Hyalangium gracile: one gene and its partner. The protein of the gene in region 2 interacts with the protein of the main gene of each other region in a pairwise test. Links are inferred from orthologs where the notes say so. Each region holds a gene or a part of one and is shown on either strand. Other genes may lie near its edges.

Evidence for each region. Proteins that work in one complex are often made in the same cells at the same time.
Region 1: the proteins of dnaE (region 2) and KY572_RS36310 interact in binary tests that used the Escherichia coli proteins (3 or more experiments, as listed by UniProt). The link is inferred for Hyalangium gracile from one-to-one orthologs.

Annotation. Positions count from the first base shown.
Region 1 is NZ_JAHXBG010000024.1:143,009-146,221, reverse strand. The notes cover bases 101-3,091. They hold KY572_RS36310 (aminotransferase class I/II-fold pyridoxal phosphate-dependent enzyme), read right to left. Parts: upstream 2,198-3,091; coding sequence 1,004-2,197; downstream 101-1,003. Other genes in these bases: KY572_RS36305 (phosphatase PAP2 family protein), read right to left, coding at 2,242-3,091; KY572_RS36315 (acyl-CoA mutase large subunit family protein), read right to left, coding at 101-947. Outside these bases: more of KY572_RS36315, read right to left, coding at 1-100; more of KY572_RS36305, read right to left, coding at 3,092-3,198; KY572_RS36300 (efflux RND transporter permease subunit), read right to left, coding at 3,195-3,213. UniProt on the Escherichia coli protein: Shows aminotransferase activity with methionine and histidine as substrates, and to a lesser extent also with phenylalanine.
Region 2 is NZ_JAHXBG010000023.1:86,876-91,165, reverse strand. Bases 3-4,070 are described here. They hold dnaE (DNA polymerase III subunit alpha), read right to left. Parts: upstream 3,767-4,070; coding sequence 203-3,766; downstream 3-202. Other genes in these bases: KY572_RS35365 (hypothetical protein), read left to right, coding at 3-199. Also shown: more of KY572_RS35365, read left to right, coding at 1-2; KY572_RS35355 (sulfatase family protein), read left to right, coding at 4,115-4,290. UniProt on the Escherichia coli protein: DNA polymerase III is a complex, multichain enzyme responsible for most of the replicative synthesis in bacteria. This DNA polymerase also exhibits 3' to 5' exonuclease activity. The alpha chain is the DNA polymerase catalytic subunit.

The DNA.
Region 1 (3,213 bases), on a different replicon or contig from region 2:
GCCTCGCGGATGTGGTAGCCGCTGATCGACACCGGGTACCACTTGGGCATGTGCTTGGTGCAGAACTCGATCATGTCCGTGACGATGCGCACGGCCGGCCGGGGAGCGACGATCCACTCCTTCTGCGCGATGTACTCCTTGAGCATGTCGTTCTGGATGGTGCCCGCCAGCTTCTCCATCGGAACGCCCTGCTTCTCGCCCACCGCGATGTACATGCAGAGCGCCACGATCGCGCTCGCGTTGATCGTCATCGAGGTGGTGACCTTGTCCAGCTGGATCCCGTCGAAGAGGATCTCGAAGTCACGCAGCGTGGAGACGGCCACGCCCTCCTTGCCCACCTCGCCGCGGCTCATGGAGTGGTCCGCGTCGTAGCCCATCAGCGCGGGCATATCGAAGGCCGTGGACAGGCCCGTCATGCCGTGGCTGATGAGGTACTTGAAGCGCTTGTTCGTGTCCGCCGGCGTTCCGAAGCCCGCGAACTGGCGCATCGTCCAGAGGCGGCCCCGGTACATGGTGGGCTGCACGCCGCGGGTGAACGGGAACTGCCCCGGCAGACCGATGCGGTCGGCCTGCTCGTCCTTGCGGTCCGCCAGCGTCATGACGTCCGGGATGGGCACGCCCGAGTCCGTGATGAACTGCTTGCGCCGCAGCGGCATCTTCGCCGTCACCTGCGACAGCTCCTCCTTGGCCCACTTCTCCGCCTGCTTCGTGGCGGTCTTCACCGTGGCCGCGTCGAAGCTCTTCAGCGCCGCGGCCTTCTTCTTGGGCGCCACCTTCTTCACCGCGGCCTTGCCGGCCTTGGCGGCGGCCTTGCCAGCCTTGGTCACCTTCTGGGCGACCTTGGCCAGCTTCGAAGGCTTGCGAGCCTTCGGGCTGGCAACGGCCTTCTTCTGGGACTGGGAGGAGACGGAGCGAGCGACGGTCTTCGGAGCAGTGCGCGCAGGCATGGCGCGGGGATGTAGCACCCGCATCCAGGGGTCGCAAGCCGAGTGGAGCGGCCGTGTCAGCGAGGCTTCGAGAGCCCATCACGCAAGCGGCGGGCCCCCTCGTCCAGCACCCCGTCCGTCTTGCAGAAGGCGAAGCGCGCGAAGCCCCGACCCAGGTGCTTGTGCTCCGGGGAATAGAAGACGCTGGGAGGAATGGCCGCCACGCCCACTTGCGTCACCAGGTGCCGACAGAAGGTCACGTCGTCCGGGAAGCCCAGGTGGGAGATGTCCGCCAGGATGAAGTAGCTGCCCTCGGGCGCGTGCGCGGGCAGCCCCGCCTCCCGCAGGCCTCGCAGCAGCTTCTCGCGGCGCGCCAGGTAGCGGTCCGCCAGCTCCTGGAAGTAGCTGTCCGGTAGACGCAGCGCGGCAGCGGTGGCCGCCTGCAGCGGCGAGGCCGTGGCGAACGTCACGAACTGGTGCGCGCGCTGCACCGCGTCACGCAGCGGCGGCGGCGCGATGACCCAGCCGATCTTCCACCCCGTGAGGCTGAACGTCTTGCCCATGCTGCTCACGGTGATGGTCCGGTCCGCCAGCGAGGGGATGGTGGAGGGCCGCACGTGCCGGGCGGGCGCGAAGACGATGTGCTCGTACACCTCGTCCGAGAGCACCTTCACGTCATGTCGCACGCACAGCTCGCCGATGCGCTCCAGCTCCGCTCGGGTGAACACCTTGCCCGTGGGGTTCTGCGGCGAGTTCAGGATGAGCAGCCGCGTGCGCGGGCTGAAGGCCGCCTCCAGCTCCGCCTGGTCGATCCACCACTCGGGGTGCTGCGCGTCCGGAGCGCGCAGCGGCACGTAGCGCGCCTTGGCTCCCACGAAGGTGATGTTCGCGTCGTACGAGTCGTAGAAGGGCTCGAAGGCCACCACCTCGTCGCCCGGATCCACCAACCCGAGGATGACATCCAGGATGGCCTCGGTGGCCCCACTGGTGACGGTGACCATGGTGTCCGGGTCCACCTGCTGGCCGTGGAAGCGCGCCGCGTGCTCGGCGATGGCCAGGCGCAGATCCCTGGCGCCCGTGGTGATGGCGTACTGGTTGACGCCGTCACGGATGGCCTTCTGCGCGGCCTCCTTCACCGCGTCGGGGCCGTCGAAGTCCGGGAAGCCCTGCCCCAGGTTCACCGCGCCGTGCTTCTGGGCCAACGCGCTGAACTCGGAGAAGACGGTGGTGCCGAAGCGGGAGACGCGTTCCGCGGCGTGTGGCCGGCTCATCGTGAGGCTCCTGGCGGCCGGCGATGGGGGAGACTGCCGGCGCGCTAGGGGCGCACGATAGCGTCCATGGGGACGGAACGCGCGGGTGCGAAACCGCGACGACGGCTCCCCGCTCGGGAGAGGGCCATGGCCGCGCCCACGACGAGCACCACCAGGGGCAGCACCGCCACCAGGTCCGTGGCGTAGTGGAAGCGCCCCGCCAGCGTCGCCACGATGAGGCCGATGCCCGGCAGCAGCATCACCCAGAACACCCGGCGGGAGAACCGGAACGAATAGAAGAGCACCAGCAGCGTGGCGCCGGTGTGGCCCGAGGGGAAGCAGTCCCGGACGAAGACGGGCGTCCGCATCATCGAGTCCAGCAACGACGTGACGAACACCCCGGAGAGCGGCCCGGAGAAGGCGCCCAGGAGGAAGAAGCGCGGCCCGATGGCGGGCACGACGATGTAGGCCGAGTACCCCAGCGTGAAGAACAGGCCGAGCGCCAGCAGGTACTCATCGAAGGCCGCCACGCGCTTGTGGAAGTACAGCACCAGCCCCAGCACCAGGCCCCAGATGAAGTGGCCGTAGTAGCAGACCATCAGCACGTCCATCAGCCAGGGTGGCACCGCGTTGGAGACGAGCACCGACACCTGGGTGCCGAAGAGCCGCTCATCCATCGTCGCGAGCTGGGCGTCCTTCAGCACCGGGGTGAAGGCGTCCACCAGCGGATTGAGCAGCTCATGGCCCATCATCGCCACGGGCAGCAGCCAGAAGTCGGCCACCCAGCGCAGCACCCGCCTGCGAGGCCACGCCGCCTGTGCCGTCCGGAGCACCAGGGGCCCCAGCGCGAACAGGGTGAAGCCGGCGGCGGACTCCAGCGCGCCGGGCGCCCAGCGGGCCGGCCCCACGAGCGTCAGGGCGGCGAGCGAGCAGGCGCCGATGATGATGAGGTCCACGGCCTTGAGGCGCACCTTCCGCTGGCCGTCGAGCAACCTCAGGCTCTCCAGGGACCAGGGACTCATGCGGACCTACGCTCC
Region 2 (4,290 bases):
CGAGGCGGACGGGCCGGACGTGCACGACTTCCTGATGCTCTACCTCGATGACCCGTTCAACCACCACCCGGTCTTCATCGAGGGCCTCGGCTTCCTCAAGGGCCCCCACTCGACCGAGTTGGAGCAGTTCGAGCGGGCCATCTCCCTGCTGGGCCGCTACTTCCCATCGTTCGCGGCCCGGCGCGTGGAGGGCAGGTAGCCCCTACCCCAGCTCGACCACCTTCATCCCGAAGAGCTTGTCCACCGCCAGCAGCAGCTCGTCGCTGACCTGGACCTTCAGGGCCGTGCCGCCGATGAGCGCCTCGGCCTCGCCCGGGAACAGCACGCTCACCGCCACCGGCGTCGCCCCCGTGTACTGCCTGGCGATTGCCGCCAGCTTGGACAGGCGCTCCTCGGTGAGCAGGTCCGCCGGCACGCGCAGCTCCAGCCGCTTCGTGCGCTTCTCGCGCACCGCCTTCAGGCTCTGGATGTCCTCGACGATGAGCTCGGCGGTCGGCGCATCCTCGTCGCGCTGGCTGATCTGCACGGAGCCCGTCACCAGGATGGGGTCATCGCCCTTGAGCAGCGTCTCCCAGTGCTCGTAGCCCGGCTTGGGCCCCGCCTTGGTCCACTTGCCGTCCTTGCCCATCACGTTCCGGGTGCCGTCCTTGCCCGGGAAGCACACCAGCTCGATGGAGCCTGACAGGTCCTCCAGCGTCACCCACGCCATGCGCTTGCCCGTCTTCGTGGGCCGCTCGCGCAGCGCGGCGATGATGCCGCCCACGGAGATCTTCTCGTCCCTGCGGGCGCGCTGCACCGCCGTCACCGGCCGGGCGTAGCGCTTGAGCTCCTTCTCGTACTGGTGCAGCGGGTGGCCGGACACGTAGAAGCCGATGGCCTCCTTCTCGAAGGCCAGCCGCTCCTTCTCCGGCCACTCCTCCACCGCCACGTAGTCGTCCTGGAGCGCGCTACCGCCACCGCCGCCCGCGGCCGGCCCCGCCAGCATCCCGAACAGCGAGCTCTGCCCGGCCGCCTTGTCCTTCTGGCTGGCCGAGCCGCGGTTCATCGCCTTCTCGATCGTCTCGAAGAGCTGGCGGCGCGGGCGCTTCTCGAAGTCGAACGCGCCGGCCTTCACCAGCGCCTCCATCACCTTGCGGTTCACGCGGCGGCTGTCCACGCGCTCGCAGAAGTCGAACAGGCTCTTGAAGGGCCCGTCCTTGCGCGCCTCGACGATGGCCTCGATGGCGCCCTCGCCCACGCCCTTGATGGCGCCCAGGCCGAAGCGGATCTTCCCGTCCACCGCGCCGAAGGCCATGTCCGACTGGTTCACGTCCGGCGGCAGCACCTGGATGCCGGACTCGCGGGCCTCGCCGATGTGGCGCACCACCTTGTCGGTGTTGTCCTTCTCGCTGGTGAGAAGGGCGGCCATGAACTCCACGGGGAAGTGCGCCTTGAGCCACGCCGTGTGGATGGTGACCAGGCCGTAGGCCGCCGAGTGGCTCTTGTTGAAGCCGTACTCGGCGAACTTCTCCATGAGGTCGAAGATCTCGCCGGCCACCTTCAGGTCGACGTTGTTCTTCTTGCAGCCCTCGAGGAAGCCGGCGCGCTCGGCCTGCATCACCTCGGCCTTCTTCTTGCCCATGGCGCGGCGGAGCAGGTCCGCGCGGCCCAGGGTGTAGCCCCCGAGCACTTGCGAGATCTGCATCACCTGCTCCTGGTACACGATGACGCCGTAGGTGTCCTTGAGCACCGGCTCCAGGGCGGGGTGCGGGTACGTCACCGGCTCGCGGCCGTGCTTGCGGTTGATGAAGACGTCCACCATGCCCGAGTCGAGCGGACCCGGCCGGTAGAGCGCGCCCGCGGCGATGACGTCCTCGAAGCAGGACGGCTTGAGCTTCATCACCATTTCGGTGAAGCCGCTGGACTCCATCTGGAAGACGCCGGCCGTGTCGCCATCGGCCATCAGCTTCCACATCTTCTCGTCGTGCAGCGGGATGTCCTCTCGCGCCAGAGGCGTCTCCCGCGGGTGGTTGCGGTTGATGAGATCCAGCGCGTTCTGGATCACCGTGAGCGTCTTCAGCCCGAGGAAGTCGAACTTCACCAGGCCGGCGGCCTCCACCTCGTCCTTGGCGAACTGGGTGATGAGCGTCTTCTCACCGGGCGGCTGGTAGACGGGTACGAACTCCCACAGTGGCTTGTCGGCGATGACGACGCCGGCGGCGTGCATGCCGGGCTGGCGGTGCAGGCCCTCCAGCGCGAGGGCGATCTCCAGCACGTCCTTGGTGGTGACGGGCTTGCCCTCCACCTCGCCGATGTTGGAGGGCTTCTCGATCATCTCCTTGAGGCGAGGCTCGGTCTCGATGGCCTCCTTGAGGGTGATGTTGAGCACCTCGGGCACCAGCTTGGCGATGCGGTCACCCTCGCTGAACGGCAGGGCGAAGACGCGGCACACGTCGCGCAGCACGCTCTTGGCCTTCAAGCTGCCGAAGGTGATGATCTGCCCGACGTTGTTCTCGCCGTACTTGCCGGAGACGTACTTGATGACCTCGTCCCGGCGGTCCTGGCAGAAGTCGATATCGAAGTCCGGCATCGACACGCGCTCGGGGTTGAGGAAGCGCTCGAAGAGCAGGTTGTACGGGATGGGATCCAGGTCGGTGATGCGCAGCGCGTAGGCCACCAGCGAGCCGGCGCCCGAGCCACGTCCCGGCCCCACGGGGATGCCATGCCGCTTGGCCCAGTTGATGAAGTCCTGGACGATGAGGAAGTAGCCGCTGAACCCCATCTTCTGGATGACGCCAATCTCCAGGGTGAGGCGCGCGCGGTAGGTGTCCGGGTCGAACTTCGCGCCGGCCTTGTGCAGTTCCTTGAAGCGCTCGTGGAGCCCCTCGAAGGCCAGCTCCGCCATGTAGCTGTCCGGGGTGTGGCTGTCGGGCACCTTGAAGGTGGGCAGCATGGGCTTGCCCAGCTTCAGCTCCAGGTTGCACTGCTCGGCGATGCGCTGCGTGTTGTGGACGGCCTCGGGGGTGTCCTTGAAGAACTCCAGCATCTCCTCGGGGCTGGTGACGTAGAGCTTGTCCGTGGAGTGCTTCATGCGCTTGCCGTCCGCCAGCGTCTTGCCACTGGCGATGCACATGAGCAGCTCGTGCGCCCGGGCGTCCTCGCGCTTGATGTAGTGCGCGTCCGCGGTGGCGCACAGCGGGATGTCCAGGTCCCTACCGAGCGTCTTGAGGTTCTCGTTGGCCTTGTCCTGCTCGGGCATCCCGTTGGACTGGACCTCGAGGAAGAAGTGGCCGGGCTCGAAGATGTTCTTGTACTCGAGCGCCGCCTTGCGGGCGTGGTCCATGTCCCCGCGGAAGCAGGCGCTCGTCACTTCACCGCCCAGGCACGCGGTGAGGGCGAAGAGCCCCTTGCTGTGCTCGGCCAGCAGCTTCTTGTCGATGCGCGGGTGGTAGTAGAAGCCGTCCATGTACGCCTTGGAGGCCAGGTAGCGCAGGTTGGCGTAGCCCTCGGCGTTCTGGGCGACGAGGATGAGGTGGTGGGCCACCTTCTCGGTGCGGTCCTCGCGGCCCTTGGTGCCGGCGACGTAGGCCTCCATGCCGACGATGGGCTTGATGCCGGCGTCCTTCGCCTTCTTGTAGAAGTCGATGGTGGCGAACATGTTGCCGTGATCGGTCACGGCCACGCTTGACATCCCCTTCTCCTTCACCGTCTTGATGAGGTCCTTCATCCGGATGGCGCCATCCAGGAGGGAGTACAGGGTGTGCAGGTGGAGATGGGTAAAGGACATGGCTGGTCGTAGGGCTGGCGAGAAGCGGTGGCGAACAATAGGAGTCCGGGCCGTGCGCCGCCAGTGCCGAAAATCAGGCCCGGGCTGGCTTCCTACTACGTCCAGGGTCGGCAGGCGAACAATGGACGTGACAGGTGGTGTGACGCTCGGTACGGCGCCCCGACTCACCTTCCTTGCTGGCCCCCCAGGCATAAGTCCCGGTATTCAGGACCATGGTTGGACCCTCCTGGGGAAGTAATGCCGATGCCCCCCGACTCGCCACCTTCTCCCGGCCGTTCCCTGGTGCTTGGCTGCCGGGCAGGCCTGCTCGTGTTTCTGGGCCTTTACACAGGGTGTGCCCTCTTCAACATGAAGCTGGGCTACCAGGGAAACGCCAGTCGCCTGATGGAGGACTGGGTGTGGAACGAGTGGCGGGGTGTGGTGCTGGCCCAGGTGGGCCGACTCATCCTCGCGTACACCTGCGTGGGGCTCGTGCTGGGGGCGGGGATGGGCGCGGGGCTGTGGGCTCTTGGGGCCAGCCGCCG